2 regions of the Serratia rubidaea genome follow, and region 1 is predicted to be linked to the other one. Evidence: predicted binding sites of a transcription regulator. Region 1 holds the regulator's gene; the other holds the start of a gene.
The links. The regulator LexA, encoded in region 1, represses DNA repair genes until DNA is damaged. The targets are predictions, from matches to a motif close to TNCTGTATGTACATACAGNA.

Region 1 (7,653 bases):
GCCGGCAGCCAGCAGCTGCAGCGGACGGATGCGCCCGGCGTTGAGCGACAGCTCGTCGCCGTCGACGCAAATCAGCGCCTGACGCGCCATTTCGTCGGTCAGCGTTTGTAGCACCTCCGGCAGCTGTTCCTTGTCGTAGTGCAGGAACAGCTCGGCCTTCAGCATCGGATAAATCAGGCCGATCTGGCGCAGCAGCTCGGCGCGTGAGACGTGGCGGTGATGCATCACAATGCTGGCGATCAGCGACGGCAGCACCAGCAGGTGGTGAATGTTATTACGGTAATAGGTCATCAGCACCGCCTGCTCGCGCGGCAGAATGATGATATCGCCGATATTGTCCTGCTCCACCTCGAACTTATCCATATTGAGCGCGTGGTCCAGCAGCTCGCCCGGCGTATGGTCCGGCACCGTCACGTCGTCGGCGTACGGCGCGTTGCGCATCAGCTGCAGGTAGCAGTCCAGCTGCTCGATCAGCTGCTCGCGGGTCAGCGAACGCTGGCGCGAGGCCAGCAGCGCGGTTGAACACAGGTTCATGGCGTTGGCGGCGGCGGCGTTGTTGATGCGCACCATGATCTTGCCGGCCAGATCGTTCACCGTCGGCGTCAGCCAGCTCGGGCGCTGCGCTTCGATCGGGTCGATGGACTCGCGCCACTGCGGCACGTGCTGGTTCAGGTAGGCGGTCAGCGGCAGCGGTTCGCCGAAGTTGACATAGCCCTGGCCCAGATTGCGCAGCTTGCGCAGGCCGCGCATCATCTGCAGCAGGCTCTCTTTCTCTTTGGTCGCGCCGCGCAGCTCTTTGGCGTAGGTGCCCACTTCCATCACGTGCTCGTAGCCGATGTAGATCGGCACCAGGGTGATCGGCCGGGTGCCGCCGCGCAGCATTGCCTGAATGGTCATCGACAGGGTGCCGGTTTTCGGCTCCAGCAGACGCCCGGTGCGCGAACGGCCGCCTTCGACGAAGTACTCCACCGAGTAGCCGCGGGTAAACAGCTCGCCGAGGTATTCGCGGAACACCGTGGAGTAGAGCTTGTTGCCCTTGAAGGTGCGGCGGATAAAGAACGCCCCCAGCCGGCGGAAAATCGGCCCGGCCGGCCAGAAGTTCAGGTTGATGCCGGCGGCGATATGCGGCGGCACCAGGCCCTGGTGATACAGCACGTAGGACAGCAGCAGATAGTCCATATGGCTGCGGTGGCAGGGCACGTAGACGATTTCGTGGCCGTCCTGCGCCAGCTGACGCACGCGCTCGGCGTTGGTGACGTTGATGCCCTGATACAGCCGGTTCCAGGTCCAGCTCAGCACGCGGTCCGACAGGCGGACGGTTTCGTAGGAGAAGTCGGCGGCGATCTCTTCCATCAGCGCGATGGCGTTCTGCTGCGCCTTCTCGTGGGAGATCTTCTTGCTGCGCGCTTCGTCTTCCACCGCTTTTTCAATCGCCTTGGAGGCCAGCAGCTTATTGAACAGATCCTGCCGCGCCGGCAGGCTCGGGCCTACCGCCGCCAGACGCTGGCGTGAGAAGTGCATGCGCGCGACGCGCGCCAGCTTCTGCGCGATAATTTTATCGGTGCCGTGCTCGGTCGCCATCTTGCGCAGCGACACGGTGTTGGAGAAGCGCACGAAGCTGTCGCGTCCCAGCCACAAAATGGCGAAGAATTTCTGCACGCCGTTCAGCAGGCGCAGATGCGGGGTGCCCTGGCCTTCGCGCCCCGGAGAGCGGCCGAACATCACCGACGCCGGCAGCATCTGGATATCCAGCCCCGGGTTATTGCGGTGCAGGTCCAGATAGTCGTGGAACAGTTTTACCGACTCTTCCTTCGGCGTGTAATAGCGGAAGACGCGCGGGCCGTCGTGAATAAACACGTAGCTTGGCAATACCGCACCGTCGATCTCCAGCGGGTCGAGCGGGTCGGGCAGATCCTGCGCCAGGCACTGGGTGCGCAGCGTCAGCAAGTCCGCCTTGGAATGGTAAGGTAAAACGTACAAAATCGGTCGTGAGGGATCGAGCCCCAGCTCCGTGACCGGATCTGCGGGGATAGCTTTGCTTCTTACCAGCAGTTTAAGTGGTAGATTCAATAATTTATAATAAATTTTACGCCAACCTGACATAACTATGTGAAGCCTCTTGTTAGCAATGCGCCGCAAGCATACCAGAAAGCGGGTGACAGATCTGTGGTGTTAAAGACCCCCGAACCGTTAAAATTATGACTTACCTCTTGTAAAAGGCACACAGCAAAATGGCAAATCAGACGACCGGCTTGACCCGCATCATCAAAGCGGCGGGTTATTCATATAAAGGATTAACGGCGGCGTGGCGCAATGAGGCGGCGTTCCGCCAGGAAGCGGTGGCGGCGGCGGTCGCCGTCATTGTGGCGCTGTGGCTGGACGTCGACGCCGTGGCGCGTATTTTACTGATTGGCTCGGTGCTGCTGGTGCTGATTGTCGAGGTGCTCAACAGCGCCATCGAGGCGATTGTCGACCGCGTCGGCACCGACTTCCACGAGCTGTCCGGCCGCGCCAAGGATATGGGGTCGGCGGCGGTGTCGCTGAGCATTATCCTGGCGCTGCTGGTCTGGGTAACGCTGCTGTGGCGGCATTTCGCCTGATTTGCGCAGCGGCGCGCTAATCCCTGATTTTTATTCATTCTCCGGTTCCCAATCCGCGTTCACCTGTATATACTCACAGCAAGACTGTATAAACAAACAGGGGGCGGAATGAAAGCACTAACTACCAGACAGCAAGAGGTCTACGATCTGATTCGCGAGCATATCTCGCAAACCGGCATGCCGCCAACGCGCGCCGAGATCGCATTGCGTCTGGGGTTCCGCTCGCCGAACGCCGCCGAAGAACACCTGAAGGCGCTGGCCCGCAAGGGCGTGATCGAAATCGTCTCCGGCGCTTCGCGCGGCATCCGCCTGCTGATGGAAGACGAAGACGGCCTGCCGCTGATCGGCCGGGTCGCCGCCGGTGAACCGCTGCTGGCGCAGCAGCATATCGAAGGGCACTACAAGGTGGATCCGTCGCTGTTTAAACCAAATGCGGATTTCCTGCTGCGGGTCAACGGCATGTCGATGCGCGATATCGGCATTCTGGACGGCGACCTGCTGGCGGTGCATAAAACGCAGGACGTGCGCAACGGCCAGGTGGTGGTGGCGCGCATCGAAGACGAAGTGACGGTGAAGCGTTTGAAGCGCAACGGCAATATGGTTGAGCTGCTGCCGGAAAACAGCGAGTTCACGCCGATCAAGGTTGACCTGCGCGAGCAGAACTTCACCATTGAAGGGCTGGCCGTCGGCGTTATCCGCAACGGTGACTGGATCTAAACCGCATCCCCCGCGTTTAATCGCCCCGGCCACGTCCGGGGCGATGTTATTTCTTATCTGACTCCTCTTTTCAGCTACGGGAACATATGACTATGCGCCTGCTTGCCTCCTTGACCAGCGACACGGATAAAGCCCTGTGGCGTTTGGCGCTGCCGATGATCTTCTCCAACATTACCGTGCCGCTGCTGGGGCTGGTGGATACCGCGGTGATCGGCCACCTCGACAGCCCGGTCTATCTGGGCGGCGTGGCGGTGGGGGCGATGGTCACCAGCTTCCTGTTTATGCTGCTGCTGTTCCTGCGTATGAGCACCACCGGGCTGACGGCGCAGGCGCTGGGGGCGCAGAACCCGCAGGCGCTGGCGCGCGCCTTTATGCAGCCGCTGCTGCTGGCGCTGCTGGCCGGGCTGGCGATTGTGCTGCTGCGCCATCCGCTGATCGACCTCGCGCTGCAGATCGTCGGCGGCGACGGCGAGGTGCTGACGCAGGCGCGGGCGTTTCTGGAAATCCGCTGGCTCAGCGCGCCGGCGGCGCTGGCGAACATGGTGCTGCTGGGCTGGCTGCTGGGCGTGCAGTACGTGCGCGCGCCGGTGATCCTGCTGATTGTCGGCAACCTGCTGAATATCGTGCTGGATCTGTGGCTGGTGATGGGGCTGGGCTGGAACGTGCAGGGCGCGGCTACGGCCACCGCGCTGTCGGAATATGCCACCCTGCTGCTCGGGCTGTGGCTTAGCTGGCGCGTGATGCGCATGCGCGGTATTTCACCGCCGATGCTGCGCCACGCCTGGCGCGGCAACGTACGCCGCTTGCTGGCGCTCAACCGCGATATCATGCTGCGCTCTCTGCTGTTGCAGCTGTGCTTCGCTTCGCTGACCATTTTCGCCGCCCGGCTGGGCAGCGAGGTGGTGGCGGTCAACGCGGTGCTGATGAACCTGCTGACCTTTACCGCCTACGCGTTGGACGGCTTCGCCTATGCGGTTGAGGCGCACTCCGGCCATGCCTACGGCGCGCGCGACGACAGCCAGCTGCGTCTGGTGTGGCGCGCCGCCTGTCGTCAGTCCTGTCTGGTGGCGCTGGGCTTTGCGCTGGTGTACGCCTGTGCGGGGCAGCAGATCGTCAATATGCTGACCTCCCTGCCGGAGCTGCGCGCGCTGGCGGCCGGCTATCTGCCGTGGCAGGTGGTGCTGCCGCTGGTTGGCGTCTGGTGCTACCTGCTGGACGGCATGTTTATCGGCGCGACGCGCGGCGCCGAGATGCGTAACAGCATGGCGGTGGCGGCGGCGGGCTACGGCCTGACGCTGCTGAGTTTACCGCTGCTGGGTAACCACGGGCTGTGGCTGGCGCTGTGCGTATTTCTGGGGCTGCGCGGCGTATCGCTCGGCTGGATCTGGCACCGGCACCGGGTCAACGGCACCTGGTTTGCGCAGGGAAAGGCGGCTTAACGCGCGTTAAGCCGCGGGGCGGGTTACTTCTTTTTCACCACGATGCTGTGGTCGTGGTCGCAGTCATGCTGGCTGTCGCAGGCTTCCACCTCCACGCAGCCGGCGCACAGGCCGTGCGCTTCCACCACGCTGTGGCGCAGCGCAAAGCCGGATTCCTGCGCCAGCTTCTGCAGCGTCTCTTCCACGCCTTCCGTCGGGCGCTCGGTGACCTGGCCGCAGCGGTCGCAGATAAACAGCGCCGAGGTATGCATCGGCTCCTCGAAGTGGTGGCACAGCACGTAGCTGTTGGCCGACTCCACGCGGTGGATAAAGCCCTGTTCCAGCAGAAAATCCAGCGCGCGATAGACCGTCGGCGGTTTGGCCTGCGGTTCCACGACGCGCAGCAGGTCGAGCAGATCGTAAGCGCTGATCGCACCGGGCTGTTGCGCCATCAGGCGTAACACTTCCAGCCGTTGCGGCGTCAGGCGCACATTGCGTTGCTGGCAGAGTCGTTCTGCCTGCGCGAGCAGCTTTTCCTGGTTGGTTGGGTTCATGGCGAATATCCCGGTACGTTAAAAATGCGATTTTACCATGTCTGCGGCAAATCACCGATAGCCGGTGGTTTTTCTTGTCGCTTCGGCCACAAAAATGGCCGTTTTTCAGCGGGATAATGCCGGGCGGCGCGGTGGTTTCGCCTCGGCGGCGGTTTACGTTATAATCAGCGATTACTTTTTTGTCCGCCTGATGCTGAATAGATACCGCAATGACCGATTCGTTAAAACCAGAACACACTCCGCATGCCGGCTCAAACGGCGCTGAACGGCCGTTTAACGCCAGCCGCTTTTCCATCGCGCCGATGCTCGACTGGACCGATCGTCATTGCCGTTATTTCCACCGCCTGCTGAGCAAAGAGACGCTGCTGTATACCGAAATGGTCACCACCGGCGCGATCATTCACGGCAAAGGGGACTATCTGGCGTACAGCGAACAGGAACACCCGCTGGCGCTGCAGTTGGGCGGCAGCGATCCGGCGGCGCTGGCGCACTGCGCCAAACTGGCGGAGCAGCGCGGCTACGATGAGATCAATCTGAACGTCGGCTGCCCGTCCGACCGGGTGCAGAACGGCATGTTCGGCGCCTGCCTGATGGGACAGGCCGCGCTGGTGGCGGACTGCATCAAGGCGATGCGCGACGCGGTGTCGATTCCGGTCACGGTAAAAACCCGTATCGGCATCGATGACCAGGACAGCTACGCCTTCCTGTGCGACTTTATCGACACCGTTTCCGGCCGCGGCGAGTGCGAGATGTTTATCATCCACGCGCGCAAAGCCTGGCTCTCCGGCCTGAGCCCGAAAGAGAACCGCGAAGTACCGCCGCTGGACTATCCGCGCGTCTACCAGCTCAAGCGCGATTTCCCGGCGCTGACCATCGCCATTAACGGCGGCGTCAAATCCCTGGCCGAGGCGCAGCAGCACCTGCAGCACGTCGACGGCGTGATGATGGGGCGTGAAGCCTACCAGAACCCGGGGATTCTGGCGCAGGTGGACCGCGAGCTGTTTGGTTCGCAGGCGGCGGTGCGCAACAGCGTGGAGGTGGTCGAGGCGCTGTATCCGTACATCGAACGCGAACTGGCGAACGGCACCTACCTGGGCCATATCACCCGCCATATTCTGGGCCTGTTCCAGGGGATCCCGGGGGCGCGCCAGTGGCGACGCCATCTGAGTGAAAACGCCCACAAGGCGGGCGCCGACGTGCGCGTGGTGGAGCAGGCGCTGAGCCTGGTGCGCCAGCCGCGCAGCGAAGTGGCGTAATTCGCCGCTTTTTACGCTAACTGTTAGCTATTCTCGCCAGCTGTGCCGCGCCCTGCGGTGCAGCTTTCATTGTATTTCAACGGGTTGCCGACACCGCCAAGGTTGGCACGCTTCTTGTAATAACGCTGGCAGATGCCTGTTTTACCGAGGAGCTTCCTTATCATGTTAGAAATTTTCTTTTTTATCGGCTTTGTGCTGATGTTGCTGGTCACCGGCGTGTCGCTGCTTGGCGTGCTGGCCGCGCTGTTTGTCGCCGCCGCCTTTATGCTGCTGGGCGGCCTGTTTGCGATGGTGATTAAGCTGTTGCCGTGGCTGATTCTGGCGGTGGTCGGCGTATGGATATATCGCTCGCTGCAAAAACCGCAGATACGGCGCTATTGATTTTTGCTGATTAATCAGTCAGTCATGATGAAAATGTCGTAACAAACAAGAGAGTGAATGCGGCAGAGATCACACCTTGAGCGATAAAACGCCGTAGCGGTGCGTTTAACGTTCTTTTTGCGTTTGGCGGCTGTTAGGATGTGCGCCGTAGCAGTGAAGTGATGCTGACAATTTCATCACCGTACGGGGCAGCCTTAATAATAATCGTGTTGCATCAGCAACCTCTGTCCCGGGCGGACTCTGCTCTACCCTACAAAACGCAGTATCAGAAAGGGCTCCGTCAGGAGCCCTTTTCTGTTATCAGCCGGGGATCAGCAGGCTGGAGCCGCTGGTCTGGCGGCTTTCCAACCGCTGGTGCGCGCGCTGCGCGTCAGCCAGCGCAAATTTTTGTTCGTCGTTCACTTCCACCTTGATGGCGCCGCTGCCAATCAGCGCAAACAGCTCGTTGCTGGCGTATTCCAGCTCGGCGCGGTTGGTGATGTAGCCGTTGAGGGAAGGGCGGGTGACATACAGCGAACCTTTCTGATTCAGCAGCGCCAAATCGACGCCGGTTACCGGCCCGGAGGCGTTGCCGAAGCTGACCATCAGGCCGCGGCGCTTCAGGCAGTTAAGCGAAGCCTGCCAGGTGCTCTTGCCGACCGAATCATACACCACGCTGACCTTCTCGCCGTCGGTCAGCGCCGCCACGCGCTCGGCAATGTCTTCCTGCTGATAGTTGATGGTCGCC
Region 2 (7,653 bases), 2.2 Mb from region 1:
TGGAAAAATTCCGGCGCGAGCACCAATACCAGAAAACCGGAGAACAGCGTCACGCCCACGCCATAGCTGCCGAAGTTCAGATCCCCGAGGTAAGAGAAGCCAAAATAGACCGCGACTACGGCAATTGACAGGGAGGCGAAAAACTCCAGCACCGCGGAGGAGAGAAACGCCATGCGCAGCACTTCCATGGTGCGGCGACGGAAATCTTCAGAAGAGCGGGCGATCTGCGCGGTTTCCGCCTGGCCGCGATGGAACAGGCGTAAGGTATCCAGCCCGCGCAGCCGGTCAAGGAAGCTGCCGCTCAGGCGCGCCAGCGCGACAAAGTTACGGCGGTTGGCGTCGGCGGCGCCCATGCCGACCAGCGCCATAAACAGCGGAATCAACGGCGCGGTGGCCAGCAGGATCAGCCCGGCGGCCCAGTTAATCGGGAAGACGGCGATCAGAATCAGCAGCGGAATAAACACCGCCAGATACATCTGCGGCAGATAGCGCGAGTAATAATCCTGCATATCTTCGATCTGCTCGACGATAATCGTCGCCCAGCTGCCGGCCGGTTTACCCTGCACCCAGGCCGGGCCAAGCTGCTGCAGTTTGTCCAGCACCTGCCGGCGCATTTCCCGCCGCAGCACCTGACCGCCAATAAAGCCCACCCGCTCGCGCAGCCAGCTAAGCAGCGCGCGCAGGGCGAAGGCGGCGGCCAGGCCGATAAATGAACCGGTCAGCTGTTCGCGGGGCGTATGGTCAATGATCAAGGCATGAAGCAGCGAGGCCAGCAGCCAGGCCTGGGCTACGATTAACAGGCCGCTGCACAACCCCAGCAGCATAGAGAGGCGCAGCCAGCGCTTGGCCAGCGTGCTTTGCGTTTTAAGCCATTGGGTCAACTGGTGCTGTCTGGTTTTTTTCATTGGAAGTATCTGCGTCGCCGACGCCTGTTGAGACAGGCTAGGTTAACATACTGTTAAAAAAGTGTTTTCTTCAACGTTGAAGCACACAAGCGAAGCCCAATGTTACCTCGTCACCGTGCAGGCTGAAAAGAAATAAGGCGGCCAAAAGGCCGCCTTATTTGTCAATTAAGGTCATCTAAGGAGCGGGATTAGCAGACTTCCGCCTGCGCGATGCCGTCGAGATAACGCTCGGCATCCAGCGCCGCCATACAGCCGGTGCCGGCGGAGGTGATCGCCTGACGGTAGATATGGTCCATTACGTCGCCGGCGGCGAACACGCCCGGAATGCTGGTCTGGGTTGCGTTGCCGTGAATGCCGGACTGCACCTTGATATAGCCGTTTTCCAACGCCAGCTGATCGCCGAAGATAGCGGTGTTCGGGCTGTGGCCGATGGCGATAAATACGCCGGCAACGGCCAGTTCCTGGGTTTCGTTTTCCTGCTTGGTGCTGCGGATGCGCACGGCGGTGACGCCCATTTCATCGCCCAGCACTTCGTCGAGCTGATGATCGGTATGCAGTACGATGTTGCCGCTCTTCACTTTCTCCATCAGCCGGTCGATCAGGATCTTCTCTGAGCGGAAGCTGTCGCGGCGGTGAATCAGATGCACTTCCGCGGCGATGTTGGACAGATACAGCGCTTCTTCAACGGCGGTGTTGCCGCCGCCGACTACTGCGACTTTCTGATTACGGTAGAAGAAACCGTCGCAGGTGGCGCAGGCGGAAACGCCTTTACCCTTGAACGCTTCTTCGCTCGGCAGGCCCAGGTAGCGCGCGGAGGCGCCGGTGGCGATAATCAGCGCATCACAGGTGTATTCGCCGCTGTCGCCGGTCAGGCGGAACGGACGCTGCTGCAGATCGACGCCGTTGATATGGTCGAACACGATCTCGGTCTGGAACTTTTCCGCATGCTCGCGCATACGTTCCATCAGCGCCGGGCCGGTCAAGTCGTTGGCGTCGCCCGGCCAGTTTTCCACTTCGGTGGTGGTGGTCAGCTGACCGCCTTGCTCCACGCCGGTGATCAACACCGGCTGCAGGTTTGCACGCGCAGCGTACACCGCGGCGGTGTAGCCAGCCGGACCGGAGCCCAGAATCAGTAATTTGCTATGTTTAGCCGTGCCCATGAATAACCTCTTTTCCCACGATGGCGGACAATGGCATCGATTGTAGGGAAAATAGTGAAGTAAAAAAAGCACCTGTAACGGTTGTTATCGATTTGTCTGATAGTTGCAGGCTATTAATTGAGGTCTTGCGATAGAAATGTTGGCGTGGTTAGCGCGCTTTGGCGTACGACGCGGCGGCCGGATGCCAAAAGCGGCGCTTTTCCCTGCGTCTTTCCGCGACCGCGGCGCTTTTTAAGCCAGCGGTTCATAACTAAAAAAGGGGTTAACGCATTTCCCGACGGTACGTTCTTCTGATTTTGCTTCTTTTACTTTGACAATCCGCTGCGCATTTGCGAAAACATCAGAGGAAGAAGAAATTATCCCCGCAGCCACAGCCGATCGTTCGTCTTTTCATCATCAGGCGGAGGCAGGGCAGGGGGCGTCTTTGAACAGGCGCGCTTCTTTCTTAACGATGAAGATCGTTTTATCGCCGCGCGCAGGGTTTGACAGACAGGCTGTAACGCGGCAAACGAGGATAGTGAAGAAGCATTGTGTGCGGCACCGGTTGCGCAGCGCAATCGACTGCATATAACAAAAATCGGGTCTTCGCTTGAAACAAGTCCCTACACAGTGACGTTGGCTAGGGTTTGGCAAGTGTAAGGAAGAAAAAAGAGAGACAATAATAATGGCAGACAATAAGAAACGCCCGGGTAAAGATCTTGACCGTATCGATCGCAACATCCTCAATGAGTTACAGAAGGATGGGCGTATTTCGAACGTTGAGCTTTCAAAACGCGTGGGGTTATCCCCGACGCCGTGTTTGGAACGCGTACGTCGTCTTGAACGTCAGGGGTTCATTCATGGCTATACTGCATTGCTGAACCCGCACTATCTGGATGCATCACTGCTGGTTTTCGTGGAAATCACGCTGAACCGCGGCGCGCCGGATGTGTTTGAGCAGTTTAACTCGGCAGTACAGAAGCTTGAAGAGATTCAGGAGTGTCATCTGGTGTCCGGTGATTTCGACTATCTGTTGAAAACCCGCGTACCGGATATGTCAGCTTACCGTAAGCTGCTTGGCGAAACCTTACTGCGTTTGCCGGGTGTGAACGACACCCGCACTTACGTGGTAATGGAAGAAGTGAAACAGAGTAACCGTCTGGTTATCAAAACACGGTAAGGTGCAGGTGCAAAACCTGATTAAATTCGTTACACTCCTGTTTATTCATACAGTTTTGGCGCCGGGGAAGCAACTCGGCGCTGTTACTCTATCCGCTAACAGGAACCTGGAGAGCCTTTCTTGAGCCAGGAATACACAGAAGATAAAGAAGTTACCTTGAAGAAACTCAGCAGCGGCCGTCGGTTGCTGGAAGCTGCGTTGATCGTGGTGGCGATTTTTGCCGTTTACCTCATGGCCGCGTTGGTCAGCTTCAATCCGTCTGACCCCAGCTGGTCGCAGACGGCGTGGCATGAGCCGATTCATAACCTTGGCGGCGGCGTTGGCGCCTGGCTGGCCGATACGCTGTTCTTCACCTTCGGGGTGCTCGCTTACGCGATCCCGCCGATCGCGCTTATCCTGTGCTGGGTTGCCTACCGGCAGCGCGGTACCAGCGACTATATCGACTACTTCGCGCTTTCACTGCGCCTGATCGGCACGCTGGCGCTGGTGCTCACCTCGTGCGGGCTGGCGGCGCTGAACGTTGACGATCTCTATTACTTTGCGTCCGGCGGCGTGATCGGCAGCCTGCTGAGCAACGCGATGCTGCCGTGGTTCAACGGCATCGGCGCGACGCTGGCGCTGCTGTGCGTGTGGGCCGCGGGCCTGACGCTGTTCACCGGCTGGTCATGGCTGGTGATTGCCGAGAAGATCGGCGGGGCCGTATTGGGCGTCGCCACCTTTATGACCAACCGTTCTCGTCGTGACGATCGCTATCGCGACGACGAAGATGAACCATACGCCGACGTGTCGGAAAAAGGCGGCAAGGGCGCAGCGGCCGCCGCCAGTGCAGCCGCTGCCGCGCATGCGGCCGATGCCGATGATGTACTGTTCAGCGCGCCGTCGGTGCAAGAGAACGCTCAGACGGCGTCCGCCGACGAAGCGGCGGATCCGCTGCTCAGCGGCCTGCGGGCCAGCCACGACGACGATGGCGCGGATGCGGCGGATAGCGCTGTCGCGCCGGCGCCTGAAGACGCGGCCGCTACTGCGGCAGCCCCGGCGGCTCCTGTGGCTGCAGCTCCGGCCACGCCTGCGGCAGCCCCGACGGCTCCTGTGGCCGCAGCTCCGGCTACGCCTGCGGCCGCCCCGGCGGTGACGACCGCGCCCGCCGCGCCGGCCTCCGTGAACCAGCATCCGATGAGCGCGCCGCCGGAAGATAACGCGCCGCCGCTGTACTCATTTGAAATTCCTGAAGAGACGCCGGCGCCGAAAACCCCGCGTCCGGCCGAGGCTCACCAGGACGATGATGAGCCGCGCCTGGGGGACTGGAACCGGGCGACGGCGTCTCAGCAGCCTGCCGCTTCGCCGTTTGATTTCTCTGCGGCGCAGGCAGATAGCGGACACCATCGTGCGGCTCCCGACGTTATTGACGGGGCGCTGTCATCCGCCGCCGCCAAACCGGCGATGGACAATGCTGCCGTTGCCGCGGCTGGCGCAGCTGCGGCTAATACGTTTATGCCGGCGTTCAGCGCCACCAGCGAAGGCAATAGCCAGGTGAAGCAGGGGATTGGCCCCGAGCTGCCGCGCCCGAATCCGGTGCGTATCCCGACGCGCCGCGAGCTGGCCTCTTACGGCATCAAGCTGCCTTCGCAGCGGATGGCGGAGCAGGAGCAGCGCGGACAACAGACTGCGGAACCTGCGCCGAATAGCGCCGTGGCGTCTCAGGATGATGAGGCGATGCAGGAAGAAGCGCTGCGTCAGGCGTTCGCTGCACAGCAGAGCCAGCGTTACGGCGCAGAGTACCAGCATGACCATGCTGAACCTGCGGTAAGCGCAGATGATGAGGACGCCATGCAGGAAGAGGCGCTGCGCAAGGCGTTTGCCGAGCAGCAGCAGGCGCGCTATGGCGCCGAGCCTCAGCCGGCCGCGCCGGTTGCCCCGCAGCCGGTAGAAACCAACAATGCGTTTAGCTTCTCGCCGGTTGACGATCTGGTGGATAACGGCCCGGATGAGCCGCTGTTTACCCTGTCGCCGCATGAAGAACCCGCAGCGCCGTGGCCTGAGGACGACAACGCGGCGCAGCTGCCGCCTGCACAGCAAGAGCAGCCATACCAGGCTCAGCAGCCGGCTTACCCGCAGCCTCAGTCGCCGCCGCAGCCGTACCAGAGCCAGCAAACGTCGCAGCAACCTTATCAGGCTCAACAGCAACCGCCTGCGCAGCCGCAGCAGCCACCGGCCCAGCCGGCCGCGCCGCAGCAGCCGGCGATGGACAGCCTGATCCACCCGTTCCTGATGCGTAACGACCAGCCGCTGGAGAAACCGACCACGCCGCTGCCGACGCTGGAACTGCTGACCGAAGCACCGAAAGATATCGAGCCGGTGGATACGTTTGCGCTGGAGCAGAAGGCGCGTCTGGTGGAAGCCAGCCTGGCGGATTACCGCGTGAAGGCCGAAGTGGTGGATATTCTGCCGGGGCCGGTGATCACCCGTTTCGAACTGGATCTGGCGCCGGGCGTGAAGGCCGCGCGTATTTCCAACCTGTCGCGCGACCTGGCGCGTTCGCTGTCTACGCCGGCGGTGCGCGTGGTGGAAGTGATTCCGGGCAAGCCGTATGTCGGCCTGGAGCTGCCGAACGCCAAACGCCAGACGGTTTATCTGCGTGAAGTGCTGGACTGCCCGGCGTTCCGCGACAATCCGTCGCCGCTGTCCATCGTGCTGGGCAAGGATATTTCCGGTGAGCCGGTGGTGGCCGATCTGGGCAAAATGCCGCACCTGCTGGTCGCCGGTACCACCGGTTCCGGTAAATCGGTCGGCGTTAACGCCATGATCCTGAGTATTCTGTATAAGGCCACGCCGAAAGACGTGCGCTTTATCATGATCGACCCGAAAATGCTGGAGCTGTCGGTATATGAAGGTATTCCACACCTGCTGACCGACGTGGTGACCGACATGAAAGACGCGGCCAACGCCCTGCGCTGGTGCGTGGCGGAGATGGAGCGTCGCTATAAGCTGATGTCCGCACTGGGCGTGCGTAACATCGCCGGTTATAACGAGCGCGTCGATCAGGCGGAAGCCATGGGGCGTCCGATTCCGGATCCGTTCTGGAAACCGACCGACAGCATGGACATCACGCCGCCGGTGCTGGAGAAAGAGCCGTACATCGTGGTGATGGTCGACGAATTTGCCGATCTGATCATGACCGTCGGCAAAAAGGTCGAAGAGCTGATCGCCCGCCTGGCGCAGAAAGCGCGTGCGGCAGGGATCCACCTGGTGCTGGCGACCCAGCGTCCGTCGGTGGATGTGATTACCGGCCTGATCAAGGCCAACATCCCGACGCGTATCGCCTTTACCGTATCGAGCAAGATCGACTCCCGCACCATCCTCGATCAAGGCGGTGCGGAATCGCTGCTGGGGATGGGTGATATGCTGTATCTGGCGCCGAACTCGTCGATCCCGGTGCGCGTGCACGGCGCCTTTGTGCGCGATCAGGAAGTGCACGCGGTGGTCAAGGATTGGAAAGCGCGTGAGCGGCCGCAATATAAGGACGGCATTATCAGCGGCGGTGACGATGGCGAAGGCGGCGGCGGTCTCGACGGCGACGAAGAGCTGGATCCGCTGTTCGATCAGGCGGTCGAGTTTGTGGTGGATAAACGCCGCGCGTCGATCTCCGGCGTACAGCGCCAGTTCCGCATCGGCTATAACCGCGCGGCGCGCATCATCGAACAGATGGAAGCGCAGGGCATCGTCAGCGAGCAGGGGCATAACGGCAACCGTGAGGTGCTGGCCCCGCCGCGGCACGAATGATCGTCGAAGAGATACAGTAAGAAATCCAAGGGCCGCTCTGCGGCCCTTGTGCAAAGAAGGGTAAACCCGTCGGTTCTCGGAATTTTGCGCGTTCTGCCCGCCGCAGGCTTGCGGTAAAGTGAAGACGCGATCTGTTTCCCCGCTGACGCCGTTTGGCGGTCAACGCATTTGAAAAGGTATCTGGAATAATGAAAAAACTGTTAGTTGCTTGTTGCCTGCTTTCTGGATTCGCATCCACCTCCGTGCTGGCCGACGCGGCGCACGACCTGCAGAGCCGCCTGGCGAAAGTAAATAGCTTCCACGCCAGCTTCAGCCAGACCGTCACCGGCGGCGATGGTTCCGCCGTGCAGCAGGGAGAAGGCGAGCTGTGGGTGAAGCGCCCTAATCTGTTCAACTGGCATATGACGTCGCCTGATGAAAGCGTGCTGGTTTCCGATGGCGAAACGCTATGGTTCTATAATCCGTTTGTTGAGCAGGTGACGGCGACCTGGCTGAAAAGCGCCACCGGCAATACGCCGTTTATGTTGATCACCCGCAACAACCCAAGCGATTGGAAGCAGTACAACATTAAGCAGAAAGGCGATGATTTCGAACTGACGCCGAAAAGCAGCAGCGGTAACCTGAAGCAGTTTGCGATCTCCGTGACTAA

Region 2: a site for LexA is predicted at 3,260-3,279, ahead of I6G83_RS15025 (DNA translocase FtsK 4TM domain-containing protein). Genes of this name have one in related genera too.

The regions. Positions count from the first base shown of each region.
Region 1 covers NZ_CP065640.1:1,036,801-1,044,453, reverse strand. The annotation lists gene plsB (glycerol-3-phosphate 1-O-acyltransferase PlsB) at 1-2,103, opposite strand, end outside; gene I6G83_RS04815 (diacylglycerol kinase) at 2,232-2,600, shown strand; gene lexA (transcriptional repressor LexA) at 2,709-3,317, shown strand; gene dinF (MATE family efflux transporter DinF) at 3,410-4,756, shown strand; gene zur (zinc uptake transcriptional repressor Zur) at 4,780-5,289, opposite strand; gene dusA (tRNA dihydrouridine(20/20a) synthase DusA) at 5,592-6,545, shown strand; gene pspG (envelope stress response protein PspG) at 6,708-6,926, shown strand; gene I6G83_RS04785 (quinone oxidoreductase) at 7,227-7,653, opposite strand, start outside.
Region 2 covers NZ_CP065640.1:3,200,374-3,208,026, forward strand. The annotation lists gene cydD (heme ABC transporter permease/ATP-binding protein CydD) at 1-905, opposite strand, end outside; gene trxB (thioredoxin-disulfide reductase) at 1,094-2,065, opposite strand; gene lrp (leucine-responsive transcriptional regulator Lrp) at 2,730-3,224, shown strand; gene I6G83_RS15025 (DNA translocase FtsK 4TM domain-containing protein) at 3,345-7,004, shown strand; gene lolA (outer membrane lipoprotein chaperone LolA) at 7,193-7,653, shown strand, end outside.